Thiocapsa bogorovii: one gene and its partner. The main gene of each other region encodes a partner of the protein of the gene in region 2 in a complex. Links are inferred from orthologs where the notes say so. Each region holds a gene or a part of one and is shown on either strand. Other genes may lie near its edges. The genes, in order: secA and secY.

Region 1 (16,164 bases), 2.6 Mb from region 2 along the record:
TGCCCGGCGATTTCTCGATCGGCTACCGCGAGGTCATCGGGCCGCCCGGCGAGTGGTTCCTGGATGTCGCGCTCGAGCTTGCCCCCGGCAACGGCAAGGCCGGGATGGCGCGGATCCGCGAGCTGCTCGACCGGCGTGCGCAGACACAGCCCGTGGGGCTGCCGAGCTGCGGATCGGTGTTCCGCAATCCGCCCGGCGATCATGCGGCGCGCCTGATCGAGGCGGAAGGGCTTAAGGGTTATCGGATCGGCGGCGCTCAGGTGTCCGAGAAGCACGCGAACTTCATCATCAACACGGGCGAGGCCAGTGCCGCGGACATCCGCGAGCTGATCGACCTGGTGCAGCGCCGGGTCGAGGACGCCACCGGCGTCAGACTGGTGCCCGAGGTCAAACACATCGCCGGAGAGCATTCATGACACCAGAGAAGATCCAGGCGCGCGCTCGGTTCGGCAAGGTCGCAGTACTCCTCGGCGGGCGTGCGGCGGAACGCGAGATCTCGCTCAAGAGCGGAAGTGCCGTGCTGGCGGCCCTGCTGCGTCAGGGTATCGATGCCCATCCGCTGGATCCGGACGAGCGTGTGCTCGAAGACCTACGCACCGGCGGCTTCGATCGCGCCTTCGTCATCCTGCACGGGCGCGGTGGCGAAGACGGCCAGATCCAGGGTGCCCTGGAGACCATCGGGATGCCCTACACGGGTTCCGGTGTGCTGGGCTCGGCGCTCGGCATGGACAAGTATCGCTGCAAGCTGGCATGGACCGGGTGCGGTTTGCCCACAGCCGCCTCGGTGTTGCTGCGCACGGACGCCGATCTGGCAGCCGCAGAGGCGCTTGGCTTCCCGCTCATGGTCAAGCCGGTCCACGAGGGATCGAGCATCGGCATGGCGCGTGTCGAGGACATGGCCTCGCTGGCCGATGCTTGGCGCGCGGCCCGCGGTTACGATGCCCTGGTCCTCGCCGAACGATGGATTCATGGCGCCGAGTACACCTGCGCCGTGCTCGGGGGGGATGCGCTCCCCATGATCCGACTCGAAACGCCGCACGCCTTTTACGACTTCGAAGCCAAGTATCGGGCGGACAGCACGCGTTATCACTGCCCCTGCGGTTTGCCCGAAGTGGAGGAGTCGCGGCTGCAGCGACTCGCGCTCGACGCCTTCGAGGCCACCGGGGCGAGCGGCTGGGGACGGGTCGACCTGATGGTCGACGGGAGCGGAGAGCCGTTCCTGCTGGAGATCAACACGGTCCCGGGCATGACCGACCACAGCCTGGTCCCGATGGCTGCTCGGGTGGCGGGGCTGGACTTCGATACCTTGGTGTTGCGAATCCTGGAGACGAGTCTCGACCGTGGTTGACCCGGCTCACATCACTCCGACGGTCGAGGAAGTGCGTCCACGTCGCTCCGGGCGTTGGCTCGCTCTCGTCGGGTTCCTTCTGATCTCGGTCATGGCGAGCGGCATTTGGCTGCTGGGCCTTTGGGAGCCGCAGTTGTTGCCTGTGCGCATCATCGCCGTGGAGGGCGAGCTGCATCACCACTCATCGCGCTTGTTGCAGGAGACCATCAGCGAGCGGCTGCGCGGCGGCATCCTAACGGCCGATTTGAAGGATCTGAAGCAGGCCGCCGAGGACTTGGCCTGGGTCGGTCACGCTACCGTGCGACGCGTTTGGCCGGATCGGCTGCAGGTCGAGGTCGAGGAGCACCGCCCGATCGCGCGCTGGAATCGCGACGGTTTGGTGACGGCCGAGGGCATCGTTTTTCGGCCCGGCACGGGTACGGTCCCGGCGGGTCTCCCGCTGCTCGAAGGCGAGGATCGACGTGCGCCGGAGGTGGTGAAGCGCTATGTGCAGTGGCGCGACGATCTGATGTTGATCGGCCATCTCATTCAGTCGCTCTCCGTCGACCCGCGGGGGGCGTGGCGCGTCGAGCTGGTCATGGGTGTCGAGTTGTATCTCGGCACGGAGGACATCGATCAGCGACTTGCGCGCTATATCGCCAGCGCGACACAGTTGGAGGCGGCCGGTCAGCCGCTGGTGGTGGACCTGCGCTACAGCAATGGTTTCGCCGTGAAATGGGCAGCGAACGCCGAGCCGCAGGCTCGTGCGACAACGGATCGCCAGAGGCGATCCGGCAAACGAGGATGAGACCGGATGTCGAGACGTAACGACAAGAATCTATTGGTGGGCCTGGATATCGGCACCTCGAAGGTGGCCGCCTTGGTGGGCGAGCTCAAGGACGACAACCAGATCGAGATCATCGGCATCGGCACACACCCCTCGCGGGGTCTGAAGAAGGGCGTCGTCGTCGACATCGAGTCGACCGTCCAGTCGATCCAGCGTGCGGTCGAGGAGGCCGAGCTGATGGCGGGCTGCGAGATCCACTCGGTCCATGCCGGGATTGCCGGCAGCCATGTGCGCAGCCTCAACTCGCACGGCATCACCGCGATCAAGGAGGTCGAGGTGACCCAGGCCGACGTCGACCGAGTCATCGATGCGGCACGGGCGGTGGCGATCCCGGCTGATCAGAAGATCCTGCACATCCTGCCGCAGGAATTCATCATCGACGATCAGGAGGGCATCCGCGAGCCGATCGGGATGTGCGGCGTGCGGCTCGAAGCCCGTGTGCATATGGTCACGGGTGCGGTGAGTGCCGCCCAAAACATCGTCAAGTGCATCCGGCGCTGCGGGCTCGAGGTCGACGATCTGGTGCTCGCTCAGCTCAGCTCGAGTTACTCGGTGCTCGGCGACGACGAGAAGGAGCTCGGAGTCTGTGTCGTCGACATCGGCGGCGGTACGACGGATCTCGCCGTCTTCACGGACGGGGCGATTCGCCACACCGCGGTGATCCCGATCGCCGGCGATCAGGTCACCAACGACATCGCGGTCGCACTGCGCACGCCGACGCAGCATGCCGAGCTGATCAAGGTCAAGCATGCCTGTGCCCTGGCACAGCTGGCGGCCAACAGCGAGTCCATCGAGGTTCCGAGCATCGGGGATCGACCGCCGCGCAGACTCTCGCGCCAGACGTTGGCCGAGGTGGTCGAGCCGCGCTACGAGGAGCTCCTGACCCTGCTGCACAACGAGCTGCGGCGCAGCGGTTTCGAGGATCTGGTCGCGGGCGGCGTCGTGTTGACCGGCGGCAGCTCGAAGATGGACGGCCTGATCGAGCTGGCCGAGGAGGTTTTCCATATGCCGGTGCGGCTCGGGGTCCCGCAGTACGTGATCGGGATGGACGAGGTCGTGAACAATCCGATCTATTCGACCGGCGTGGGTCTGTTGATGTACGCGCGGCAGCACCGTTTCTCGCGGCGGCCCGAGATCGGGGATTCCGCCGGGCTGCGAGGTGCGTGGTCGCGGATGCGGAGCTGGTTTCAGGGCAATTTTTGATGGAATCGGGTCGGCTGCCACATCGCGTTTGGGCGTGTTTCGCGGATCCTGTTCAGCGTTGCGCGTGTCGCAGCCGATGCGGTTGAGTCGGTCGAATGTGTTCGGGGGGGGCGTTCAGTCACTTGAAGGCGCATTTGGGGTGGGGTGTTTCGTCAAGCCCCATCGGTCGGGGGCCGCGGCCTGCGGTCCGGTGCCGCGACAGGTGTCGCGGCGGTGTCGGGGGGACGTGCTCGCCGAAGCGCGCACGTACGGGGTTTCATAGGTCGTGCAACACATGAATTCGAGAGGAGACAACAGTATGTTTGAGCTCATGGATACCCACAGTCAGAACGCTGTCATCAAGGTCGTCGGGGTCGGTGGCGGCGGCGGGAACGCGGTCAACCACATGGTCGCCGCGACCATCGAAGGGGTGGATTTCATCTGCGCCAACACCGACGCGCAGGCGCTGAAGAGCTCGCAGGTGAAGACGATCCTTCAACTCGGTGCCGGCATCACCAAGGGGTTGGGCGCGGGTGCGGATCCCGAGGTCGGTCGCAATTCCGCGATGGAGGATCGGGATCGCATCCAAGAGGCCCTCGACGGGGCGGACATGGTCTTCATCACCGCCGGCATGGGCGGCGGTACCGGTACGGGTGCGGCGCCGGTCGTGGCACAGGTGGCCAAGGAGCTCGGTATCCTGACGGTCGCCGTCGTGACCAAACCGTTCCCGTTCGAGGGGACCAAACGGCGCCGCATCGCAGAGGAAGGCATTGCGGAATTGGCCAAGCACGTCGATTCCTTGATCACGATCCCCAACGAAAAACTCTTGGCGGTACTCGGTAAGGACATGAGCCTGCTCGGCGCCTTCAGTGCCGCCAACGACGTGCTGTTGCATGCGACTCAGGGCATCGCCGAGCTGATCACTCGTCCAGGCCTGATCAACGTCGACTTCGCCGATGTTAAAACGGTCATGTCGGAGATGGGTGTCGCCATGATGGGGACCGGTGCAGCTCGCGGCGAGCATCGTGCCCGCGAGGCCGCAGAGGCCGCCATCCGCAGCCCGCTCCTGGAGGACATCGACCTTGCCGGTGCGAAGGGCATCCTGGTCAATATCACCGCCGGACTGAGTCTGACGATCGGCGAGTTCGACGAGGTCGGCAACACCGTGCGTGATTTCGCCGACGATGATGCGACCGTCGTGGTCGGTACCGTGATCGATCCGGCGCTGGACGACGAGCTGCGTGTCACGGTTGTCGCGACCGGTTTGGGCGAGCGTCGCGTCACGCTCAAGCGGCAAGGTGCCCAAGAGGCGGCTGCAATGCACCTGGTCGGCGGCGGCAACAACGAGAGTGCACCCAACTATAACGACCTCGGCCGCCCCGCGATCTATCGTCGCGGCGGTGCTGCGGCTGTGGCCGAGGCGGTCGTGGAGAGCGATCTCGACTATCTCGATATTCCGGCGTTTCTGCGCCGGCAGGCGGATTGATCAGGGGTTTCCCTGTATCAAATAGTTCTTCCAAAACAGTCGCCTTCAAAATGGTTCGTTAGTGATCTTGATAAACGTCGGGGAAAACCCTAAGCTTAGCGGCAGGTGGCTCGCATGCGAGCCGCAAAACAACATGACGAATGGAGAACGATCGTGGTCCCGGCACGGATTTGCCGGACCACGCTCGATCGTCGATCAGCCGGCAACGGATGCCGACAGCCGCCACGGCTTGCGATGGGAGACCTCGACCGATGCTCAAGCAGCGTACCTTGAAGAATGTGATCCGGGCGACCGGTGTTGGCCTGCATACCGGCGAGAAGATCCCCCTGACCTTGCGGCCGGCGGCGCCCGATACGGGCATTATCTTCCGCCGGGTCGACTTGGAGGCGCCTGTCGAGATCAAGGCGACACCTTTCAACGTGGGCGATACCCGGCTGTCCACCACCCTCGTGAAAGGCGATGTCCGTGTCTCGACGGTCGAGCACATCCTGTCGGCTTTTGCCGGACTCGGGATCGACAATGCCTATGTCGATGTCGGCGCGGCCGAGGTGCCGATCATGGACGGCAGTGCCGGGCCGTTCGTGTTCCTGGTGCAGTCGGCAGGGATGGAAGAACAGAATCGCGCCAAGCGTTTTATCCGTATCAAGCGGCCGATCGAGGTGCGCGACGGCGACAAGTATGCTCGCTTTTCGCCATACAACGGCTTCAAGGTCGAGTTCTCGATCGATTTCGACCATCCCGCATTCCACGCGCGGTCCAACCGGGCGATCGTGGATTTCTCGACCTCCTCGTTCGTGAAGGAGGTGAGCCGGGCGCGAACCTTCGGTTTTTTGCGCGAGATCGAGGCATTGCGCGCTCAGAATCTGGCCCTGGGCGGGAGTCTGGACAACGCAGTCGTCGTGGACGAATACCGTGTGCTCAACGACGAAGGCTTGCGCTACGAAGACGAGTTCGTGAAACACAAGATCCTGGATGCGATCGGCGACCTCTATCTCCTGGGTCATACACTGATCGGGTCCTTCCAGGCACACAAGTCCGGTCATGCGCTCAACAACAACCTGTTGCGCGCGCTGGTGGCCGACGTCGATGCCTGGGAAGAGGTGGTGTTCGAGGACTCCGCGCAATCTCCCATCTGCTATGCGCACCCGGTGGCGCTGGCTTAGTTCGCCTCTGGAGCGAGCTTCTCTTCGACGCCGGGCAACCGCTGCGATTCACCCCGTCCGTCCCCGACCGCCGCCTCGGCGGCCGCGGCATGGTGGTTTGCGAAACGCCGAAAGACCTCCGCCAAGGCCGGGTCCGTCATCCCGTCCGCCGCGCCGCGCAGATGTGCGATTGCTCGAACGCTCAGTCGGTTTCCGCCGTTGGGCGCTTTCGGCGATTCGATTGGCGGGCCGGCTCGATCCCCCGCTGCCGCATCGCCCTCCCCCGGGATGCGGACCTGCGTCGAGATCTTGGCGACGCCCTCGCCCTGGAGCGATCGAGCCAGGTCCTCGATCAAAAAGCGTGTGCGGGTAAGCCAAGCCGGCGAATCCAGAACAAGCGTCAGGACCTCCCCGGCAAGGGTCGCGTCGCGGCAATGCGCGCGCAACGGATCCGGCAGCCGATTCAGCACCATTCCCAGCAAGGCCAGCTCGCGGTCTCTGTGCTCGAGATGCTTGCGGATCAATCGGTTGGACTGAAGCAATTCGCGGACATGAGCCAGTCTCGGATAAAGCATCGGAGGTAATCCTCGACATGCGAACGGCTGAGCGAAAGCGATCCCGATGGTCGTTCGCGCGGAAAAACGAATCGACCTGGGCCACGATTGTGGCGACAATTAACCTTTGTGCCCAGTGCCCATCCAGTTAGAGAAGCAGCAGAGGGAAGACGATGCGCCACCTCGACCGACGAAAAACCGATCGCGGACAGGCCGTTATAACACTCTTGGCCGTTACCCTGTTCACCGTGGCGGGGGTAGGATTAGGATTCTGGATAGGGCATTACCAAAATCTGACAACACTTGTCGACAACCCCGCTCAACCGGCGCTTGTTCCCCGAGCCTCGCCAGCACCGCTTCCCCCCGTCTCCGATCCCGCAAACTCCGACGACCTCGATGCGATCACCGCCCGCGTCGGCGACATGCAGGCTGAACTCTTCAGGCTCAATGCACTCGGCGAACGACTCGTTCAGATGTCCGGTCTGAACCCCGAAGAATTCGATTTCGAGAATCCGCCTCCGCGAGGCGGTGCCGAAGACGGTCCGGCGCGAGACTTTACGATCCGCGAAATCGCCAGCGAGCTCGGCAGCATGGTTAGTCTGGTTCAGGACCGTCAGCGCAAGCTCGAGGTCATCGAAGACGTCATCATGGAGAAGGGTCTCACGGCTCAGGTGATGCCGTCCGGCTGGCCTGTCCGCGCCGGTTACATCACCTCGAGATTCGGGTTTCGGGTGCATCCCATCAAGAAGAAGCGCCTCTTCCATGAGGGCGTCGACTTCGCAAGTCCGCGAGGTACCGCGATCGTGGCGGTCGCCGACGGTGTCGTCACCTTCAGCGGTCGTAAGGGCGGATACGGGCGCACGGTCGATATTCGGCATGTCAACGGGCTCGTCACACGCTATGCCCACAACCAGGACAATCTTGTCAAAGAGGGGCAGATGGTCCGCCAAGGTCAGAAGATCGCGACGGTCGGATCCTCCGGAACCGCGACTGGCCCGCATGTTCACTTCGAGGTTCTGAAGGACGGAAAGGCGGTCGATCCCTTCCGCTACATCGACCGTCAGCCTCGTCCGGTCGTGGCCGCGACATCCGAGGGTCAACCCGGTTAGATGCCGGCGATCCGTCGAAGGACCGAGCCGGGTGCACGGCGGGGCGGTTTGCGCGGGCTCGCGGCGGTGGCCGAACCTGCGACGGCACCTGCGGCTGTCATTGAATTCCGGTATCATGCCGGGATTTTCCCGACAGGTCTCAAACGTATCCGATGGTCAAGCATCTGCTCAAAAAGGTCTTCGGCAGCCGGAATGACCGGCTCGTCAAGACGCTGCTCAAGTCAGTCGCACGGATCAATGCCCTTGAGCCCGAGCTCGAGCGACTCTCCGATCAAGCCCTCGCCGCGAAGACGACGGAGTTTCGCGAGCGTCTTGCCGCAGGAGCGGATCTCGACAGCCTGATTCCGGAGTCATTCGCGGTCGTGCGCGAGGCATCCAAGCGAACGCTCGGCCTACGTCACTTCGATGTGCAGATGGTCGGCGGTATGGTGCTCAACGACGGTAAGATCGCCGAGATGCGAACCGGCGAGGGCAAGACCCTGGTCGCGACCCTCTCGGCCTACCTCAATGCCCTCCCGAGCAAGGGCGTGCACGTCGTCACCGTCAACGACTATTTGGCACGGCGCGACGCCGCCTGGATGGGGCAGATATACCATTTCCTCGGTCTGACCACCGGCGTGATCAATTCATCGGGCGGTACCGGCCCGGATTCCGCGTCCTTCCTCTTCGATCTGAGCTACGAGCCGCCCGTCGGTCAAGGTTATCGCCACATGCGCCCGGTCTCCCGCAAGGAGACCTATGCCGCGGACATTACCTACGGCACCAACAACGAGTTCGGATTCGACTATCTGCGCGACAACATGGCCTTCGTGGCCGAGCAGCGCGTTCAGCGCGATCCCTTCTACGCGATCGTCGACGAGGTCGACTCCATCCTCATCGACGAGGCGCGCACCCCGCTCATCATCTCGGGTCCCTCCGAAGGGAGCACGGATCTCTACAAGCAGATCGACAAGATCATTCCGCGCCTTACGCGTCAGGCCCCCATCACCAACGAGGAGGGTCAACCCGACTTCGGTCCCGGCGATTATTCGGTCGACGAGAAGGCGCGCCAGGTCTATCTGAGCGAGGAAGGTCACGAGCACGTCGAGCAGATGCTGGTGGAGATCGGACTCCTCGCCGAGGAAGGCGGTCTCTACGACCCCGCCAACATCGTCCTAATGCACCACGTCTATGCCGCGCTGCGTGCGCATGCGCTGTTTCAGAAGAACGTCGAGTACATCGTGCGCGACGGTCAGATCGTCATCGTCGACGAGTTCACCGGGCGCACGATGCCGGGCCGGCGTTGGTCGGAGGGTCTGCATCAGGCGGTGGAGGCCAAGGAAGGGGTCGCCATCCAGCCCGAAAACCAGACGATGGCGTCGATCACCTTTCAGAATCTCTTCCGGCTCTATCCCAAGCTCTCGGGTATGACCGGCACGGCGGATACCGAGGCGTACGAGTTTCAGCAGATCTACGGGCTGGAGGTCGTCGTCATCCCGACCAATCAGCCCATGGTCCGCGAGGATCGGGGCGACCTCGTGTATCTCACGCAAGACGAGAAGTATCAGGCCATCATCGAGGACATCCGCGACTGCGTTGCTCGCGGTCAGCCTGCCCTCGTGGGTACCGCCTCGATCGAGACCTCCGAGCTGATCGATCGTCTGCTCGTCGAGCAGAAGATCCCGCACGAGGTCCTGAACGCCAAGCAGCATGAGCGCGAGGCCGGGATCATCGCCCAGGCCGGCCGTCCCGGTGCCGTCACCATCGCCACCAACATGGCCGGTCGCGGGACCGACATCGTGCTCGGCGGTAATCTGGAGGCCGAGCTCGAAGAGGCCGGTCCCGATGCCGATCGCGACGCCATTCGCGCCGCCTGGAAGGAGCGCCACGCCCAGGTGGTGGCGGCCGGCGGTCTGCATGTCGTCGGCACCGAGCGGCACGAGTCCCGTCGTATCGACAACCAGTTGCGCGGTCGCTCCGGCCGCCAAGGTGACCCGGGCTCCTCGCGTTTCTATTTGTCGCTCGAAGACAACCTGATGCGCATCTTCGCCTCCGATCGCGTCGGCAAGATGATGCAAAAGCTCGGCATGCAGCAGGGCGAGGCGATCGAGCACCCCTGGGTGACCAAGGCGATCGAGAACGCCCAGCGCAAGGTCGAGGGCCGCAACTTCGATATCCGCAAGCAGCTGCTCGAATACGACGACGTCGCCAACGATCAGCGCAAGGTCATCTATCGCCAACGCCGCGAGCTGATGGACAGCGTGGATGTCTCGGATACCGTCACGGCGATGCGCGACGATGCCCTGACGCGCCTGATCAACACCTATGTTCCGCCCGAGAGTCTCGAAGAGCAGTGGGATGTGGAAGGGCTGAGTGTCGCGTTGAACGAGCATTTCGGCGGCGACTGGCCGATCCGCAAGTGGCTCGACGAGGACGACTCGCTCCATGAAGAAACCCTGCGGGCACGCATCCACGATACCCTGATCTCGGCTTACGCCGATCGCGAGAAGCTCATCGGCTCGCCGACCATGCGTCAGATCGAGACCGCGGTGATGCTCCAGACCCTAGACACCCATTGGAAGGACCACCTTGCCGCGATGGACTATCTACGTCAGGGGATCCATCTGCGCGGCTACGCGCAGAAGAACCCCAAGCAGGAGTACAAGCGCGAGGCCTTCGAGATGTTCTCCGCGATGCTCGACAGCATCAAACACGACGTCGTGGCCACTCTCGCCAAACTCCAGGTGCAGACACAGCCCGGTGCAGAGCCGCAGCCTGTCTCCGCGCTCGGAGCGGCGCCCGCTCGGGAACGGGAGTTCGAGTTCAAGCACGAGCGCTTCGAGGGTCTCGGTTCCGCGGGCGATGCGGATCCCGAAGGCCGCGACCGGGCGAGCGCTCGCGGCGCCGAACCTGCGCACGCTCAACCCTATGTCCGCGGCGATCGCAAGGTCGGGCGCAACGAGCCCTGTCCCTGCGGTTCGGGTAAGAAGTACAAGCAATGCCACGGCAAAGCGAGTTGACGGACACCATGACCGCATCCGATCCCGTCGTCCCGGGCCAGTTGCGCGACTTGGTCTGGCATCCCGTCGGCGGTGTGCGTTTGGCTGCCGGGGCGGCCGGTATTCGCTATCAGGGACGGGATGACTTGTTGGTCATGGAACTCGCCCCCGGCAGCCGCTGCGCGGCCGTTTTCACCCGGAACGCCTTCTGCGCCGCGCCCGTGCGGGTCGCCAAGACCCATTTGGGTCAAGCGATGCCCCGCTATCTGTTGATCAACGCGGGTAATGCCAACGCGGGTACGGGTCGGCGCGGGCTGGCGGATGCGGAGTCGAGCTGTGCTGCACTCGCCGCTCTGGGCGACTGTGCCGCGGAGGAGGTCCTGCCCTTCTCCACGGGCGTGATCGGCGAGCATCTGCCGGTCGATCGTATTGCGGCGGCACTGCCCGAGCTGCTCGGCCGATTGGATGCATCGGCATGGCCTGCCGCTGCGCGCGCCATCATGACGACGGATCGGGTGCCCAAGTTGATCTCGCGCACCTTCCAGATCGACGGACGCACCGCGTCGATCACCGGGATCGCCAAAGGCGCCGGGATGATCTGTCCGAACATGGCGACCATGCTCGCCTTCATCGCGACGGATGCGGCCGTGGCACCCGGCGTGCTCGAAGCCTGCTTGGGCTCGGCGGTCACCCGATCATTCAATGCCATCACGGTCGACGGCGATACCTCGACCAACGACGCTTGCGTGCTGGTCGCGACCGGGGCCTGCGGAAATCCCGAGATACGCGACGGTGCGTCGCCGGAATACGGCGTACTCCAGAGTGCCGTCGATGCGGTTTGCGTCGAGCTGGCGACCGCCATCGTTCGCGATGCCGAGGGTGCGACCAAGCTCGTGACCGTGCAGATCGAAGGCGCGGCTGATGTCGATGAAGCCCGCGCGGTGGCGTACACCATCGCCCATTCGCCGTTGGTGAAGACGGCGCTCTTTGCGTCCGATCCCAACTGGGGTCGCATCCTGGCCGCGGTCGGGCGTGCGGGTGTTCGTGATCTCGACATTGATCGGATTCGAATCCATCTCGGCGAGGTCTTGATCGTCGATGATGGGGGGCGCGCACCTGATTATACGGAGGAGGCCGGGGCCGCCGTCATGGCCGAGCCCGAGATTCTGATCCGCGTCTCGCTTGGCCGGGGTCCGGCCGAGGCACGGGTCTTGACCTGCGATCTCTCCTACGACTACGTCCGGATCAACGCCGAATACCGCAGTTGAGCAGCGACCTGATTCATGTGATGGTCGGCGCGATTTCCGATCCTGCGGGACGGGTGCTGATCACCAAACGCCCGGATCGCGTCCATCAGGGCGGGCTCTGGGAGTTTCCGGGCGGCAAGCTCGAACCCGGCGAATCACCCGAGCGCGGTCTGGCGCGCGAGCTTGAAGAGGAGCTTGGCATCAAGGTCCACGACAGCCGTCCGCTCATCCGCATTCGACACCATTACGGTGATCGCCATGTCCTGCTGGATGTCCGGCGTGTCGTGTCGTACGCGGGCGTCCCCGCCGGTTTGGAAGGGCAGCCTCTCGCCTGGCAACGTCCCGAGACCATGGATCCGGCCTGCTTTCCCGCGGCCGATCGTCCCGTTATCACAGCCCTGCGCCTGCCGGCTTGCATGCTGATCACGGGTCTTGATCCTCTTGACCCCGAGGTCTTTCTGGCTCGGCTTGCGCGCGCCGTCGCGCGCGGAATCCGACTCGTCCAACTGCGTGCACACGACCTGAATCAGTCGGCCTATCGGGACTTGGCGCGTCGCGCCTTCGTGGTCTGCGAGCGAGGCGGTGCAGCTCTCCTCCTGAACCGACACCCGGAAGAGATACTGGAGATCCCGCGTCATGGCTTACATCTCGGCGGACGCGCGCTCGCCCGACTGAGCGAGCGTCCGGGTCGGCCGGACGACCTGGTCGGAGCCTCCTGTCACACGGCCGATGATCTCATGCGCGCGGCGCGTCTCGGGCTCAACTATGCGCTGCTGTCGCCGGTCCAGCCCACGGTCTCCCACCCCGGGGCAGAGCCGCTCGGCTGGCGCCGCTTCGCGGAGCTGGTGGATACGGCGACGCTTCCGGTCTATGCACTCGGTGGCTTGACCCGAGCTGATCTGGAGGTGGCCCGAGAGCATGGCGCTCAGGGCTTGGCGGCGATTCGAGGTTTCTGGCCGATCGACTGATCGCTAAGGGTCGCGATGTGCGCCGGGCCTCAGTGTGCCCCCGGCGAATGCTCGCTGATGGGTGAATCATCGTCGAGATCGTCTTCCGTGCCGGGTATCCGGTGATTCTCGTCCAGCCACTCGCCCAAATCGACCAAACGGCAGCGCTCGCTGCAGAAGGGGCGCCAGGGCGATGCCGGACCCCAAACGACAGCCTTGCCGCAACGTGGACAGGAGACGATCGTGTCCATGGCTAAACCGCGTCCCGTGCGAAAATCGATGCTTTGTTGGCGAGCGCAGCTCGGTGGACGCCGAAGAATCCGTGCTGGACGCGGTTTAGGAATGGATCCGAATCATCTGAACCGCGTCCACGGATGAGGCGTTTGGCGGGTGCCTGGGCAGCGAGCGAGTCGAAACAGTGCATGGTGTGAAGGACGCGGTTCAAAAGACGCAGCAGGTGAGCTTGAAGGGGATGTTTTCCGGGATCTGAGACGGCCGCCCTTGAGATCCGGTCTTCATGAAACGGATGCTGAAGCGGCTCTTGTGACCGCTGATCTCGGGGTAGAGTGCACCGGTCCCGTTGATCCCGACCCGCACCATCTGCGCCGGGGCCTGGACATCGAGCGCTTCCTGAAAGAAGCCGCCCTCCGCGAGCACCTGACGCGGCGATGCGCTGGTTCGGGCGAGCGAAAGGACGAGGCGGATCGCCCGCTCCGCCGGCCGCAGATCCTGAAGCCAGTGGTCGAGCCGCGCCTGCCTGATCTCCGGTGCCTGGATGAGCCAATGATGGAACTGCGGTAGATCGAAGCTGCAGGCCCCGCCCGGAATACTGCTGCGTTGGGCGACGCTCTTGAGGAGGTCGTCCTCTCGGGCGATCTGTCCGATCGGTCCGGACAGGCGATGAACACCGCCGACGGCATCCGCGAGGTCGCCGAGCACCTGGTCCAATGCCCGCGGATCGACCCCGGGCTGATCCCCGAAACGCTTGATCGTGGCGATGTTGCGATCGAGCTCTTTGAGCAGCTCGTTCTTGACGTCCGCGCGTGCAGTCACCGCGGCGATGTCGAGCAGGGTCTCGACGGCCACACGGGTCGCCCAGGCGTCGTACTGAGGCGCGAAGTAGTTGAGTCGCTCGAACAGATGCTCGATCCGCAGGAAGGTGCGGACGCGCTCGTTCAGCGGATGCTCGAAGGTCATGAGTGTCGACACAAGGGCGCCTCGGGGCTCGGCGCGACCCGGATCCGGATATCTCGGCTCGGTCGGCGCGGCAGTCGTTCGAACGTCGCGCATCCATCGATCCGGTGCGCGGTACCATAACCGGAATTCTCCCGATTTTGCGAGGGGTTGTCACGTCCGCACCGATCATCCCCTGATCGCGGCAGGCACGCGCCTCGGGCGTCTCATCGGGCCGCCCGCCGTGTCGAGGGCGCCGAGGCCGACCTCCCAGAGCGGCAGCTCCGCGGCGGATGCCGAGACCGCCAGGGCGCAGAGGATCAGCAGTTGGCCCGCGATCCGTGCTACTTGTCGAAACACGTCGTTCAAAAAGGGTCCATCCGTTGGCCGTCCGAGTGCTTTGAAGTACGAGTTGGGAGGTCGGCACACGGAGTCGGCCCGACACCACGGCATACCACCCCCTCTGCGCTTCGAAGGCGGAAACTCGCGTCATCCTATAGTCTGCGGATCCTAACCGTGCTCGGTCCGGGGAGCAAGAAACCCCCGCCGGAGTCGTATCCTGCGGCGACGGACCTTTCGGTGGTCTGCCCCGCGGCTACCCCAGCCGGAGGGTCTGTTTGTAGAAGCGCGGAATGGCGTCGGGGTCGGCGGTCATGAGGATGTTGTCGAGTACCCAGTCCGGGAGCCGGCCTTGTGCCGCCATGCGGTTCAATTGGGTCTTGAGACCCTCCCAGTAAAAGCCCTCGCCGGAGCCGTCGAAGAAGACGATGGGTCCGGACTCGATGACGCCGAGCTTCATGTCGGTCAGGGTCAGGCCGATTTCTTCGAGCGTTCCGACTCCGCCGGAGAGGAAGATGTGGAAGCTCGCAATCTCGAACCAGCGCTGGCGCGACTGGCGGCTGCGTGCCTGGAAGGTCTGGTAATAGTCGGCGCTTTGATTGGGCTTCTGGTCCAGGGTCTCGATGTAGCTGGAGCCGACCAGGAGACCGAGCCGGTGCGCTGTTTCGGTCACCTGCAGCATGGCGCCCGGACCGCCGCCGGTTAGGACGCTGATGTCGCTTCCGAACAGGCCCTTTAGGTTGGTCAGCAGACGTTCGATCTGGAGGGCTGACCTGTCGTCGAGCGGCTTGATGGATCCATAGATGGCGAAGACCAGGCTGGTGCGGAAGCGATCGACCTGCTCGGGCGAGGTGAAATAACCGCGAAGCCCCCGGAAGACGTGCCGCGCGACTTGAGCGCGTTCATCGTTGCACCAGAAGACCTCGATGCCGAGACCCTCGTAGTCGGCCAGTCGGCCGTGGTCGCGGGCGGAGAGGAAGTGCCCGTGCTCGAAGGAGGCGCGCCGAAAGACGATGCGACCGATCCGCCGGCGCAGGGCCGCGGCGCAGATCTCGGTGTGCTCGATCAGATTCGGGAAGTAGCCGAGCAGCAGAGTCGCGCGTGCGCCGTCTGCAAGATCCTCCAGGATGCCGGTGCCGTATTCGGTGCGGGTGTCGAGCTTGAGGCCCTCGGCGACCAAGCCGGCCGCCAAGTCGGTCCCGCCGCGCGGGTCGCGTGGTTCCACGGGCCGGGTCCAGATGCGATCGGGGCGGGCGCCGTTCAGCAGGGTCTCGGGATGCTGCGTCACGGCCATCATGCGATGCGAGTAGCACTCCTCGAGCGGTCCGGCTTCGAGCCCATCGAAGATCTCGGCGAGCTGCGGGTAGTCGTTGCCGGATCGGGTCTCGGGGGGCGCGGTGCTCGCGCGCCCGTGCCAATAACGACGGCTCGGGGTGAGCGGGATGGCGTCGTGCACCGAGGCGGCCACGCTCGGGTTGACGATCAACTGCTCGGAGCGGTTGATGAACTCCAGGTAGACGTTGGTGCCGCGCGTGGAGACCGGGTCGAGGACTGTCGCCTGTAGATGAAAGCCGAGCGCGTCGTCCAGATTGCGAAGCACCACGTAGTGGCGGTGCAGAAACATGGAGCACGCCGTGACCAGGCCGTTGTTCGCCGGCAGCGCGATGTGGTCGACCGCTTCGCGGGTCTGCAGGCGATTGAGCAGGTCCTTTCCGTCGGCATGCGTGGCGATCGCCGTGATCTGCTCGAGTGTCAAGGGCTCGAGAAACCGAAAGCGCTGCCGCTGCGGCCGCAGGATGAGATAGCCGTTGCTGTCGACCGAGAAGCCGTCCG
Region 2 (13,906 bases):
TTCGCGGCCTCTCGGACCTCGACGTGGTCGTCGGCGCCTACTTGGTAGGAGGCGATGTTGACGACTCGGCCGTTGACCAAGATCGCCTTGTGGCTGACCAACTGACGTGCCTCGGAGCGCGTGGCGCCGAAACCCATCCGGTACACAACGTTGTCGAGGCGCCGCTCGAGGAGCTGCAGCAGGTTCTCGCCAGTCGCGCCCTTCGCTTGCGCAGCCTTCTTGTAGTAATTCCGGAATTGCCGCTCCATCAGCCCGTAGATCCGGCGAACCTTCTGCTTCTCGCGAAGTTGGACCCCGTAGTCGGAGAGCCGACGCCGACGGTCGGTCGTCTGACCGGGTTGCTTTTCGAGGTTGCACTTCGTGTCCAGCGAACGCGCGCGACTCTTCAGGGCGAGATCGGTCCCCTCGCGCCGTGCGAGTTTGCAGGTTGGGCCTGTATAACGTGCCATGTCTCTACCTGTTCCTGTATCAGACGCGCCGCTTCTTGGGCGGGCGGCAGCCGTTGTGCGGGATCGGTGTCACGTCGGTAATGCTCGTGATCTTGAATCCGGCGTTGTTGAGCGCACGCACCGCCGATTCGCGACCCGGACCGGGCCCCTTCACGTTGACGTCGAGATTGCGAAGCCCGTAATCCTTGACCGCTTGGCCGGCCTTGTCGGCCGCAACCTGTGCGGCGAAGGGCGTGCTTTTGCGCGATCCCCGGAACCCGGACCCGCCTGCGGTCGCCCACGACAACACATTGCCTTGGCGGTCGGTAATCGTGATGATGGTGTTGTTGAAGGAGGCGTGGACGTGAGCAATCCCATCCGCAACCTGCTTCTTGATCTTTTTCTTGATCGTACGAGTCGGTTTAGCCATTCGAGGTTATCCAGCCCTTTCGCTGCGCCCAAGCGCCCTTATCGTTTGATGGGACGACGCGGACCCTTGCGGGTACGTGCGTTCGTGCGGGTCCGCTGGCCGCGCAACGGCAAGCCACGACGGTGGCGAATACCGCGGTTACAGCCGAGGTCCATCAAGCGCTTGATGTTCATCGACACTTCGCGCCGCAGGTCACCTTCAACGGAGAACTTGCCGACCTCGCTGCGCAGCTTGTCGACCTCTTCTTCCGTGAGGTTCTGAACCTTGGCATCGCGCGGAACACCGGCGGCGTCGCAGATCACAGCGGCACGCACGCGGCCGATGCCATAAATCGAAGTCAACGCGATCACTGCGTGCTTCTTGTCCGGGATGTTGACGCCGGCGATACGGGCCATAGCTTAGAAACCCCTGAAATCCAAATTGCCAAGCGGGTAAACCGCGTAGTATATCAAACTGAAGTCGTCAATCAAGCCTGAGATCCTATCCCTGGCGTTGTTTGTGTCGTGGGTCCTTGCAGATGACCCGAACAGTGCCGTTGCGGCGGATAATCTTGCAGTTCCGGCACAACTTCTTGACCGATGCTCTCACTTTCATTTGTTCTCTCCTTCAGACTCGAGCGCCACTCAGCGCAGCATGCCGGCGCCCGGCGACTTTAGGTTTGCCTTCCGCATCAAGCCCTCGTATTGATGTGACATCAAGTGAGCCTGAACCTGGGCCATGAAATCCATCACCACCACCACGACGATCAGCAAAGAGGTGCCGCCGAAATAGAAAGGCACGTTGTAACCGACAATGAGAAACTCGGGCAGCAGACAGACCGCGGTGATGTAGATCGCACCCGCCGCGGTTAACCGCGTCATCACGGTGTCGATGTATCGCGCTGTTTGTTCGCCCGGCCGGATCCCAGGAATGAAGGCACCGGAGCGTTTCAAATTATCGGCTGTATCCTTGGCATTGAAGACCAAGGCGGTATAGAAAAAGCAAAAGAAGATGATCGCGGCCGCGTAGAGCAAGACATAGATCGGCTCCCCCGGCGACAGCTTGGAGGTAATGTCCGCCAACCAGCGCATATCTTCGCTGCTCCCGAACCACTGCCCCAGGGTCCCGGGAAACAGGATGATGCTCGAGGCAAAGATCGGTGGAATCACCCCGGCCATGTTTAGCTTCAGCGGAAGATGCGTACTCTGCGCCTGCATCATCTTTCGCCCCTGCTGGCGCCGCGCGTAGTTCACCGTGATCCGCCGCTGGCCTCGCTCGACGAAGACCACGAAGGCGGTCACCGCGAGTGCCATGGCAAACAGCGCCAAGACCGCAAGCGAATTCATCTCTCCGGTGCGTGCAAGCTCCAGTGTCCCGCCCAACGCCGCGGGCAGACCGGCGACGATCCCGGCGAAGATGATCAAGGAAATGCCGTTGCCGATTCCGCGCTCGGTGATCTGCTCGCCAAGCCACATCAGGAACATGGTTCCGGTCACCAGGGAAACCGTCGCCGTGAAGACGAAGCCCATGCCGGCATGGCTCACCAGAGCCGAGCCGCCGGCGGTCTGCCCCTGCAGCGCCATCGAGATCCCGACCGCTTGAAAGGTCGCCAATACGACCGTGCCGTAGCGTGTGTATTGGGTGATCTTGCGGCGCCCCGACTCACCTTCCTTTTTCAACTGCTCGAGCTTCGGAACCACGGAGGTCATCAACTGCATGATGATCGACGCCGAGATGTAGGGCATGATCCCGAGTGCGAAGAGACTCGCACGCTCCAAGGCTCCGCCCGAGAACATGTTGAACATATCCAGGATGGAGCCCTGGTTTTGGTCGAACAGGATGGCCAAGGCCTCGGGGTTCACACCCGGAACGGGGATGAAGGTCCCGATGCGATAGACCAGGAGAGCACCGACCACGAACAGCAACCGCGCCCGCAGTTCGGTCAGTCGCCCCATACCGCCGAGGGACTGCCCCATCGATCCGACATTCTTAGCCATCCGATTCGTGCCTTTAAGCTAGTCTTCGATCTTGCCGCCGGCTGCTTCGATCGCGGCACGGGCACCCTTGGTCACCCCAACGCCGCGAACCGTGAAGGCCCTTCCGACCTCACCCGAAGCAATGATCTTCGCGCTCTTGATCGACTGACTCAGGACGCGGGCCTGAACCAGCGAAAGCAAGTCGATCGTGTCGCCTTCCACGCGCGAGAGCTCGCTTAGGCGAACCTCCGCACGTGACGCGGCCGTACGCGAGCGGAAGCCGACCTTCGGCAGACGACGCTGCAGCGGCATCTGCCCGCCTTCAAAACCGACCTTGTGGAAACCGCCTTTACGGGATTTCTGCCCCTTGTGACCGCGTCCGCAGGTCTTGCCCAGGCCGCTGCCGATTCCGCGACCGACACGCTTCGCGGCGGGACGGCTGCCCGGATCGGGCTTGAGATCATTGAGTCGCATCGCGAGACTCCTCCACGATCGAAACCATATACGACACGGTATTGACCATGCCGCGTGTGCAGGGCGTATCCTCGACCTCGACCACATGGTGCATACGACGCAGCCCGAGACCGCGCACGCATGACTTGTGATTGGCGAGACGGCCGTGGACGCTCCGCACCAACTTGACCTTCATCATCTTTTTGTCGGCCATTGTCTACCCCAGGATCTCGGCGACCGTTTTGCCGCGCTTCGCGGCAATGGTCTCGGGATCGTTCATGGTCCGCAGGCCTTGCACGGTGGCACGAACCACGTTGATCGGGTTATTGGTCCCGATGCACTTGGCCAGCACGTTCTGAACGCCGAGCACTTCGAAGACCGCGCGCATCGCGCCGCCGGCGATGATCCCCGTGCCTTCGGACGCCGGTTTCATGAAGACCTTCGCCGCGCCGTGCCGCCCGTTCAGCGGATATTGCAGGGTGTTGCCGTTGAGCTTCACCTCGATCATGTTCTTGCGCGCATTTTCCATCGCCTTCTGAATCGCGACCGGCACCTCGCGGGCCTTTCCGCGACCGAACCCGACGCGCCCCTTACCGTCTCCGACGACCGTCAAGGCCGCGAAACCGAATTGCCGCCCGCCCTTGACGACCTTGGCGACCCGGTTGACCGCGATCAGCTTTTCGAGGAGATCGTCTCCATCGTTCTTCGGATTGAAGTTCGCCATGCTCGTACTCCTAGAATTTCAGACCGTTCTCACGCGCGGCATCCGCCAGCGCCTTGAGACGGCCATGATAGCGAAACCCGGAGCGATCGAAGGCTACGGTCTCCACGCCGGCGGAAAGCGCCCGCTCGGCAATCGCCTTGCCGATCGTCGCAGCCGCACCGACATTGCCCTTGTGACCCGGAATCGCTTCGCGAAACGCGGGCTCCACCGTCGATGCGCTGGCCACGACGCGATTGCCTTCCGGCGCGATGACTTGGGCGTAGATGTGGCGCGGGGTGCGATGTACGCACAGTCGAAACACACCCAGCTCGCGAATCTTCGCCCGCGCCCGCGTCGCACGACGCAGGCGAGCTTGTTTCTTGTCCATGATTTCTGAGACCCCTATTTCTTCTTGGCTTCCTTACGCAGGACGTCTTCGTCCGCGTAACGCACGCCTTTGCCTTTGTAGGGCTCCGGCGGCCGGAATCCCCGGATCTCCGAGGCGACCTGACCGACACGTTGTTTGTCGGCCCCCGTGACGACGACCTCGGTTTGGGTCGGGGTCTCGATCGTGATTCCCGCGGGAACCGGATAGTCGATCGGATGGGAAAAGCCAAGGCTCAGGTTGAGCACATTGCCCTTCGCCTGCGCGCGATAGCCGACGCCCACCAGCGAGAGCTTGCGCACGAAACCCGTGCTGCAGCCCACCACCATGTTGTTCAGCAGAGCGCGTGTCGTCCCCGCCATGGCCCAGGCGTTCTCATGGCCTTCGGCCGGAGCGAAGCGGAGTTCGCCGTCGACCTGCGTAATGCTCACCGCGGGGTGGACTGACCACGCCATGGTTCCCTTCGAGCCCTTGACCGTGACGTCCTGGCCCGCTACTTCGACCGTCACACCTTTCGGTACGACAATCGGCGCCTTTGCGACTCGTGACATGATCGGATCCTCTCTTAAGCGACGTAGGCGATGATCTCGCCACCGTGTCCCGCCTCGCGGGCGGCACGGTCGGTCATCAAGCCTTTGGACGTGGAGACGATCGCGATCCCGAGCCCGGCCCAGACTTGGGGCAGGTCGTCCTTGCCGCGGTAGATCCGCAGGCCGGGACGCGAGACACGGGTGAGTTGCTCGATCACGGGTTTACCCCGGAAATACTTGAGCTTGACCACCAATTCGGGTTTGTTGCCATTCGCCTCGACGGTCGCGTCGGCGATATAACCCTCGGCTTTCAGGAGGTTCGCAATCGCGACCTTCTGCTTGGACGAAGGCATCGCGATCGTGATCTTGCCGCGCTGCTGGCCGTTGCGGATACGCGTCAGCATATCCGCAATCGGATCCGACATACTCATGAGCTTCTCCGGGGGTCAGACCACCTCTTCGGTGCGATACCCGTCAGGTTTCAAAAAACCGCTACGGCCTGGTAGACCCTAACGGTAGGGGTCGAACATAGACTACCAACTGGCCTTGACCACGCCGGGCGCATCGCCCCGCATCACGGCCTCGCGGATCTTGTTGCGCGAAAGCCCGAACTTGCGATAAACGGCGTGCGGCCGCCCGCTGATCCGGCAGCGACGTTGCTGGCGCGTCGGGCTGGCGTCACGCGGGAGCTGTTGCAGCTTGACCAGCGCCTCTTCGATCTGCTCGCCGCTCGAACCGCGGTCATTGATGACTGCCTTTAAGGCGGCACGTTTGACTGCAAACCGGGATGCGATCTCGGTGCGCTTGCGATCGCGCGCGATCATGCTTTTTTTCGCCATCGTATCGGCCTCAGGTGCGGAATGGGAAGTTAAACGCCTCGAGCAGCGCACGCCCTTCTTCGTCCGTCCGCGCCGTTGTCGTGATGGTGATATCCAGACCCCGCAGCGTATCGATCTTGTCGTAATCGATCTCGGGGAAGATGATCTGCTCGCGCACGCCCATCGAGTAGTTGCCGCGTCCGTCGAAAGCCTTCGCGCTCAGTCCGCGGAAATCGCGGATACGCGGGATGGCGACGCTGACCAGACGATCCAGGAACTCGTACATACGCTCGCGACGCAGGGTCACCTTACAGCCGATCGGCCATCCCTCGCGGATCTTGAAGCCTGCGACGGACTTCCTCGCAAAGGTCACGATCGGTTGCTGCCCGGCGATGAGACGCAGGTCGGCCACGGCATTATCCATGACCTTCTTGTCCGCAATCGCCTCGCCGACTCCCATGTTCAGGGTAATCTTCTCGATCCGCGGAACCTGCATCACGCTCTTGAAGCCGAACCGCTCGCGCAGCTGTCCGACGACGCGGTCCTGATATTCTTTCTGTAGTCTGGTCATCTCGTTTCCTTCGGTCAGACGTCGACGACTTCGCCGTCCGACTTGAATACGCGAACCTTTCGGCCGTCTTCGAGAATCTTGAAACCGACTCGATCCGGACCGCCTTTCTGCGGGTTGTAGAGCGCGACGTTCGACACCTGGATCGGCATCACCTTGTCGACGATCCCGCCCGGCTCGCCGGCCTGCGGATTCGCCTTCTGATGCTTCCGGGCGATATTGATGTTCTCGACGACCACATGATCCTTGTCGAGCACCTTCAGCACCGTGCCTCGCTTGCCCTTGTCTTTGCCGGTGATGACCATGACGTCGTCACCCTTTTTGATCTTCTGCATCTCTCCCGACCCCCTACAGAACTTCAGGCGCGAGCGAGATGATCTTCATGAACCGCTCGCCGCGGAGCTCGCGCGTCACGGGCCCGAAGATACGAGTCCCGATCGGCTGAAGCTGGTTGTTCAAGAGCACGGCTGCGTTGCCGTCGAAACGGACGGTCGAGCCGTCCGGACGGCGCACACCTTTGCGCGTACGCACCACGACCGCGTTGTAGACGTCGCCTTTCTTGACCTTGCCGCGCGGGATGGCGTCCTTGACGGTGACCTTGATCACATCGCCGATGCCCGCGTAACGCCGATGCGATCCGCCGAGCACCTTGATGCACTGCACCCGCCGCGCGCCGCTATTGTCGGCGACACTGAGATCGGTCTGCATCTGAATCATTGTTGTTTACCTAAACCTGTTGTGCTGCCCGGATAACCTGCTTTCGGCGTCTCCCGCTGTCATGTCTGAAGCGAGACGACTGCGACGGGTCTCAACGGGCCTTTTCGATGATCTCGATCAAGCGCCATGTCTTGGTCTTGGACAACGGGCGACATTGCTCCACACGAACCAAATCACCCGCGGAGCATGCGTTCTCCTCATCATGGGCGTGGATCTTGGTCGACCGACGCATGAACTTCCCGTACAGAGGATGCTTGACCTTCCGCTCGATGAGCACCGTGATGGTCTTGTCCATCGCACTGCTGGTGACGCGGCCGTCGAGGGTCCGATTACTGCTCGGGTTGCTGATCGTCTCTTCGCTCATGACGCCGCCCTCGTCTTCTGCTCACCCATAATCGTCTTCACGCGGGCGATCTCCCGACGCACGGCCTTCATTTGCGAGGGCTTCGACAACTGTCCGGTACCCCTTTGCATCCGCAGGTTGAATTGCTCGCGCAACAGGTTCATTAGCTCTTTTTCAAGCTCTTCGGGGCTACGTGTTCTTAGCTCGTTCGCCTTCATCACAGGATCATCCGTCTCTCAAAGGTGGTCTGCACGGGGAGCTTGGCCGCGGCCAACTCGAACGCCTCGCGAGCCAGCTCTTCGGTCACGCCCTCGATCTCGTAGAGAACTCGACCCGGCTGAATCAGAGCCACCCAGTACTCGACGTTACCCTTACCCTTACCCATACGGACTTCGAGTGGTTTTTTCGAAACGGGCTTGTCGGGGAAGACTCGGATCCAGAGCTTTCCGCCGCGCTTGACCTTTCTCGTGATCGCGCGCCGCGCGGCCTCGATCTGGCGCGCCGTCAATCGGCCGCGACCCACCGCCTTCAAGCCGAAGTCGCCGAAGCTCACCTTGTTGCCGCTTTGCGCAAGACCACGATTGCGGCCTTTGTGCTGTTTGCGGAATTTCGTACGTTTTGGTTGCAGCATGACCTATCCCCTTCTTGCGGACGCCTTCGGCGCCGGTTCCTCGGGGATCTGGTCACCGAATACCTCGCCTTTGAAGATCCAAACCTTCACACCGATCACGCCGTAGGTGGTGCGGGCCTCGGCGAAACCGTAGTCGATGTCGGCGCGCAGCGTATGCAGCGGGACGCGACCTTCGCGCGCCCACTCCGTGCGTGCAATCTCGGCTCCATTCAAGCGACCGGCGACGTTGACGCGGACACCCTCGGCCCCGAGGCGCATGGTGTTCTGAATCGCACGCTTCATGGCGCGGCGGAACATGATGCGGCGCTCGAGCTGCTGAGCGATGCCTTCGGCAACCAGCTGCGCATCCAGCTCGGGCTTGCGGATCTCCTCGATGCTGATGTGGACCGGGATCCCCATCATCTTAGAGACGCGGGCGCGCAGCTTGTCGATATCTTCGCCCTTCTTGCCGATCACCACACCGGGACGCGCCGTGTGGATGGTGATATGCGCGTTCTTCGCCGGGCGGTCGATCTGGATCCGACTCACCGATGCCTTGGCCAATTCCTTGCGCAGGAAGGAGCGCACCTCGATGTCGGTATTCAGGAAATTCGCGTAGTCCTTGGACGTTGCGTACCACTTCGAGGTCCAGTCCTTGACGATGCCAAGGCGGATGCCGGTCGGATGAACTTTCTGTCCCATACTGGTCCCCTTAGCCTTCCGCTACGGTCAGCCGAATGTGGCTGGTGCGTTTCATGATTCGATTCGCACGACCCTTGGCACGGGGGCGAATCCGCTTCATGGTCGGCCCCTCGTCCACCTGGATCGACGCGACCTTCAGCTCGTCGATGTCGGCGCCTTCGTTGTGTTCGGCATTGGCAACCGCCGACTCCAAAACCTTCTTGATGATCTCCGCACTCTTTTGAGTACTGAAGGTCAAGGTGTTCAGGGCCTCTTCGACGTCGCGCCCGCGGATCATGTCGGCGATCAGCCGGGCCTTTTGGGCCGAGACCCGTGCATATTTCAGTGTTGCTTCGGCTCGCATCCCCATCTCCGGCTAGCGCTTCTTCGCCTTGCGGTCGGCGGCATGTCCCCGGTAGGTCCGGGTCAATGCAAACTCACCGAGCTTGTGGCCGATCATGTTTTCGTTGACGAGCACCGGCACGTGCAGACGCCCGTTGTGGACCGCAATGGTCAACCCAACCATCTCGGGCAGCACCATGGAACGGCGTGACCAAGTCTTGATGGGGCGCTTACTGTTTTGCGCGACCGCCTCTTCGACCTTCTTGATCAGATGGTGGTCGACAAAGGGTCCTTTTCGAATCGAACGTGGCACTTGCTCAACCTCGCCTTGTTTACTTGCGTCCGCGACGTCGGACGATCATCGCGTCGGTCCGCTTGTTCTTACGCGTCTTGTGACCCTTGGTCGGCACGCCCCAAGGTGTCACCGGGTGGCGCCCGCCCGAGGTGCGGCCTTCGCCGCCGCCGTGCGGATGATCAACCGGGTTCATGACCACACCGCGGACGGTCGGCCGTACACCCCGCCAGCGCGATGCACCGGCTTTCCCGAGCTTGCGCAGACTGTTCTCGCTGTTGCCGACCTCGCCGATCACGGCGCGACAGTCGACGTGAATCTTGCGCATCTCGCCGGACCGCAACCGCAACGTCGCGCTCTTTCCGTCACGCGCAACCAATTGGGCCGAGCTGCCCGCGGCCCGCGCAATCTGTGCGCCCTTTCCGGGACGCATCTCGATGCAATGCACCTGAGTACCCACCGGAATATTGCGCAGCGGCATGCAGTTTCCGGCACTGATCGGCGCAGCCTCGCCGGCCTCGACACGACCGCCGACTGCAAGACCCTTTGGCGCGATGATGTACGCGCGTTCGCCATCGGCATACTTCAAGAGGGCCAAATGAGCCGTCCGGTTCGGATCATATTCGAGCCGCTCGACGACCGCCGGAACACCTTCTTTGTTGCGCTTGAAATCGACAAGGCGATAGTGCTGCTTGTGTCCGCCGCCCTGGTGACGCACGGTGATGCGCCCGAGGTTATTGCGCCCGCCATGCTTGGCCTTTTTCTCCAAGAGCGGCGCGTAGGGCGCACCCTTATGCAGCTCGGGGGACTGCACCTTGACGACGAAACGCCGCCCGGCCGAAGTCGGTTTGGTCTTTACGATTGCCATCTTGGTCTATCCGCTGCTGTGGGCCGGCCCGCTCAGGCGCCGCCGCCGAAGTCGATATCATGGCCGGCTTCGAGACGCACATAGGCCTTGCGCCAGTCGTTGCGCCTGCCGAGGCGTTGGCCGTGCCGCTTGTTTTTTCCTTTGACGTTGAGGACCTGTACCCCGTCGACCTTCACGTTGAACAAGAGCTCGACGGCACGCGCGATCTCGCGCTTGGTTGCATCGGTCGCAACGCGGAAACCGTATTGACCGGCAAGATCGCCGGCTCGGGTCGTCTTCTCGGAGACGAGCGGCGCCAACAGGACGTTCATGAGACGCTCGTTGTTCATGCCAACCGCTCCTCCAAATGCTTCACGGCCGCCTCGGTGGCGAGCACGGTGTCGAACGCGACCATACTGACCGGGTCGACGTCCTGAACCGCCATCACATCGACCTTCGGAATATTGCGCGACGCCAGATAAAGGTTGTCGTCGAGCCCGTCTGTCAGGATGAGCACGTCCGTCAGCTCATGGCGCTTCAGCAGCGCCAGCAGATCCTTGGTCTTCGGGGCATCCAGGCGCATATCCTCGACGACGACCAACCGCCCTTGACGAACCAGCTCCGATAGAATCGAACGCACGGCACCGCGATACATCTTGCGGTTGACCTTCTGGCTGTAGTCCTGTGGCTTCGCTGCAAAGGTGACGCCGCCCGAGCGCCAGATCGGACTGCGCGAGCTACCTGCCCGTGCCCGACCGGTGCCTTTCTGGCGCCACGGCTTGGCCCCGCCACCCGAGACCTCGGCGCGTGTCTTCTGAGCCCGAGTCCCGGCGCGTGCACCGGCCATATAGGCGTTGACGACCTGATGAATCAGACCGGGCTTGTAGTCGACGCCGAAGACGGTGTCCGCAACCTGCAGGCTGGAACCGCCGGCATCGTTTCGAATCGTGAGCTCCATCAGTGCTTAACCCTTGTTCTTGTGCTTCACGGACGGCAACACGACCAAACGGCCACCGGTCGGACCGGGAACGCCGCCGCGCACCAGCAGAAGCTGCCGATCGGCGTCGACACGCACGACCTCGAGGTTCTGCGTGCAGCGATTGGCGGCACCCAGATGGCCAGCCATCTTCTTTCCCTTGAAAACCCGACCCGGCGACTGGTTCTGTCCGATCGAACCTGGAGCACGATGCGACAGAGAGTTGCCGTGTGTCGCATCTTGCCCGGCGAAGTGATGCCGCTTGATGGCACCGGCAAAGCCGCGGCCCTTGGTCACGCCCCGCACATCGACCTTTTGCCCCGGCGCGAAGATGTCGACCGAAATTTCCGAGCCCACGGCGAGATCGGTACCTTCGCCGCTATCCAGGCGGAACTCGCGCAGGCATTCGCCGGCTTCGACACCCGCCTTGGCATAGTGGCCGGCCATCGGTTTGGTCACGCGTGAGGCCCTCCGATTCCCGAAGGCGACCTGAATCGCGCTGTAACCGTCAGTCTCGGCAGACTTGACCTGGCTGACCCGGTTCGGCTGCACCTCGATGACGGTGACAGGGATACTGTCTCCGTCTTCGCTGAACAGCCGGGTCATGCCGGCCTTACGCCCAATCAATCCGATCGCCATGGGTTCGTCCTCAGCTCAACTTAATCTGGACGTCGACGCCCGCGGCCAGATCCAATTTCATCAATGCGTCGACCGTCTTGTCGGTCGGGTCGACGATATCCATCAGTCGCTTGTGCGTACGCAACTCGTACTGGTCGCGCGCGTCCTTGTTGACGTGCGGCGAGACCAGAATGGTGAATCGCTCCTTCTTCGAGGGAAGCGGCACCGGACCCCGAACCTGTGCGCCCGTGCGCTTGGCGGTATCGACGATTTCCCGAGCCGATTGGTCGATCAGGCGATGGTCAAACGCCTTCAGGCGAATACGAATTCTCTGGTTATTCATGCCTTTACTCGATGATCTTCGCAACGACGCCGGCACCGACGGTGCGGCCGCCTTCGCGTACCGCAAAGCGCAACCCTTCTTCCATGGCGATCGGCGCAATCAGCTTGATCGTCATCTTCACGTTATCCCCGGGCATCACCATCTCGATGCCCTCGGGCAGCTCGCAGGCGCCGGTCACGTCGGTGGTGCGGAAGTAAAACTGCGGACGATAACCGTTGAAGAACGGGGTATGTCGACCGCCCTCTTCCTTGCTCAGCACGTACACCTCGGCTTCGAAGTGGGTGTGCGGGTTGATCGACTTGGGCTTGGCCAGGACCTGACCACGCTCGACGTCTTCACGCTTGGTGCCGCGCAGCAGCACGCCGACGTTGTCCCCGGCCTGACCCTGATCAAGCAGCTTGCGGAACATCTCCACACCCGTGCAGGTGGTCTTCACGGTGTCCTTGATGCCGACGATCTCGACCTCTTCGCCCACCTTCACGACGCCGCGCTCGATACGTCCGGTCACCACGGTGCCGCGACCGGAGATCGAGAAGACGTCCTCGATCGGCATCAGGAAGGCACCGTCCACCGCACGCTCGGGCTGCGGGATGTAGCTGTCGAGCGCTTCCATCAGACGGTCGATCGAGGGGGTGCCGATCTCGGAGGTGTCGCCCTCCAGGGCAAGCTTCGCCGAGCCGGTCACGATCGGGGTGTCGTCGCCGGGGAAGTCGTAGCTCGAGAGCAGCTCGCGCACTTCCATCTCCACCAGCTCCAACAGCTCGGCGTCGTCGACCATGTCGGCCTTGTTCAGATACACCACGATGTAAGGCACGCCGACCTGACGCGACAGCAGGATGTGCTCGCGCGTCTGCGGCATCGGGCCGTCCGCGGCACTCACCACCAGAATCGCTCCGTCCATCTGCGCCGCACCCGTGATCATGTTCTTCACGTAGTCGGCGTGGCCGGGGCAGTCCACATGGGCGTAGTGACGGTTCTTGGTCTCGTACTCCACGTGCGCCGTGGCGATCGTGATCCCGCGCTCGCGCTCTTCCGGGGCATTGTCGATCTGGTCGTAGGCGCGCGCCTCACCGCCGAATTGCTTCGACTGGTGCGTCGTGATCGCCGCCGTCAAGGTCGTCTTGCCGTGGTCGACATGGCCGATCGTGCCGACGTTCACGTGTGGCTTGCTGCGCTCGAATTTTGCTTTGGACATCCCACTCTACCCCTGTCGCTCGTTACTGTTTCTTGGAGACCGCTTCGGCAATGCTGGCGGGCACTTCGTTGTACTTACAGAACTCCATGCTGTAGGTCGCCCGCCCTTGGGTGGCCGACCGGAGGTCCGTTGCATAGCCGAACATCTCGGACAAGGGGACCTCTGCACGAATGATCTTGCCGGATGGCGCATCGTCCATCCCCTGGATCATGCCGCGACGACTATTCAGATCGCCCATGACGTCGCCCATGTTCTCTTCGGGCGTCACGACCTCGACCTTCATAATGGGCTCGAGCAGGACAGGCTTGGCTTTGGCCGCCCCTTCCTTGATCCCCATCGAGCCGGCAATCTTGAAGGCCATTTCGCTCGAGTCGACCTCATGGTAAGAGCCGTCATAGAGCGTGACCTTGATGTCCACCATCGGAAAGCCGGCCAGAATGCCGTTCTTCATCGCCTCCTGAATGCCTTTGTCGACCGCCGGAATGTATTCTTTCGGAACCGTGCCGCCGACGATTGCATTGACGAACTCGTACCCGACACCCGCCTCTTGCGGCTCGATACGGAGGTAGACGTGACCGTACTGACCGCGACCGCCGGATTGGCGTGCGAACTTGGTCTCTTGCTCGACGGTCTTTCGGATCGTCTCGCGGTAACTGACCTGCGGCGCACCGA

The links.
Region 1: the proteins of secY (region 2) and secA are in contact, whole or in part, in a crystal structure (PDB 3DIN), measured with the Thermotoga maritima proteins. The link is inferred for Thiocapsa bogorovii from one-to-one orthologs. Residues at the interface, in WP_004081795.1 of Thermotoga maritima: Glu108, Gly109, Glu110, Glu111, Ala236, Glu237, Arg238, Arg239, Ile240, Thr241, Ile242, Gln243, Tyr244, Ala245, Arg246, Arg247, Val248, Thr249, Gly250, Arg251, Arg252, Val253, Tyr254, Gly256, Ala257, Ser258, Thr259, Tyr260, Leu261, Pro262; in WP_004082002.1 of Thermotoga maritima: Glu261, Ala262, Arg263, Lys300, Ala301, Arg302, Thr303, Ile304, Ile305, Leu323, Tyr324, Asp325, Pro326, Val329, Ser330, Tyr333, Ile336, Lys340, Phe345, Val349, Glu363, Phe364, Tyr374, Ser375, Gly376, Gly377, Glu393, Ile395, Thr482, Ser483.

The regions. Positions count from the first base shown.
Region 1 is NZ_CP089309.1:2,018,380-2,034,543, reverse strand. What follows is about bases 7,428-10,846. They hold secA (preprotein translocase subunit SecA), read left to right. Parts: upstream 7,428-7,799; coding sequence 7,800-10,646; downstream 10,647-10,846. Other genes in these bases: argJ (bifunctional glutamate N-acetyltransferase/amino-acid acetyltransferase ArgJ), read left to right, coding at 10,655-10,846; LT988_RS09200 (M23 family metallopeptidase), read left to right, coding at 7,428-7,647. In the rest of the region: murB (UDP-N-acetylmuramate dehydrogenase), read left to right, coding at 1-416; LT988_RS09230 (D-alanine--D-alanine ligase), read left to right, coding at 413-1,348; LT988_RS09225 (cell division protein FtsQ/DivIB), read left to right, coding at 1,341-2,135; cell division protein FtsA, read left to right, coding at 2,142-3,377; cell division protein FtsZ, read left to right, coding at 3,676-4,842; lpxC (UDP-3-O-acyl-N-acetylglucosamine deacetylase), read left to right, coding at 5,094-6,005; LT988_RS09205 (DciA family protein), read right to left, coding at 6,002-6,559; more of LT988_RS09200, read left to right, coding at 6,961-7,427; more of argJ, read left to right, coding at 10,847-11,893; LT988_RS09185 (Nudix family hydrolase), read left to right, coding at 11,890-12,840; DNA gyrase inhibitor YacG, read right to left, coding at 12,870-13,070; cell division protein ZapD, read right to left, coding at 13,261-14,109; LT988_RS09170 (hypothetical protein), read right to left, coding at 14,182-14,361; LT988_RS09165 (LOG family protein), read right to left, coding at 14,588-16,164. UniProt on the Escherichia coli protein: Required for protein export, interacts with the SecYEG preprotein conducting channel.
Region 2 is NZ_CP089309.1:4,606,668-4,620,573, reverse strand. The notes cover bases 659-3,624. They hold secY (preprotein translocase subunit SecY), read right to left. Parts: upstream 2,835-3,624; coding sequence 1,482-2,834; downstream 659-1,481. Other genes in these bases: rpsE (30S ribosomal protein S5), read right to left, coding at 3,484-3,624; rpmD (50S ribosomal protein L30), read right to left, coding at 3,274-3,480; rplO (50S ribosomal protein L15), read right to left, coding at 2,853-3,287; rpmJ (50S ribosomal protein L36), read right to left, coding at 1,339-1,452; rpsM (30S ribosomal protein S13), read right to left, coding at 897-1,253. Also shown: rpsD (30S ribosomal protein S4), read right to left, coding at 1-449; more of rpsK, read right to left, coding at 469-658; more of rpsE, read right to left, coding at 3,625-3,990; rplR (50S ribosomal protein L18), read right to left, coding at 4,001-4,357; rplF (50S ribosomal protein L6), read right to left, coding at 4,372-4,905; rpsH (30S ribosomal protein S8), read right to left, coding at 4,920-5,315; rpsN (30S ribosomal protein S14), read right to left, coding at 5,418-5,723; rplE (50S ribosomal protein L5), read right to left, coding at 5,734-6,273; rplX (50S ribosomal protein L24), read right to left, coding at 6,288-6,605; rplN (50S ribosomal protein L14), read right to left, coding at 6,619-6,987; rpsQ (30S ribosomal protein S17), read right to left, coding at 7,079-7,351; rpmC (50S ribosomal protein L29), read right to left, coding at 7,348-7,548; rplP (50S ribosomal protein L16), read right to left, coding at 7,548-7,961; rpsC (30S ribosomal protein S3), read right to left, coding at 7,965-8,642; rplV (50S ribosomal protein L22), read right to left, coding at 8,653-8,985; rpsS (30S ribosomal protein S19), read right to left, coding at 8,998-9,276; and 7 more genes. UniProt on the Escherichia coli protein: The central subunit of the protein translocation channel SecYEG. Consists of two halves formed by TMs 1-5 and 6-10.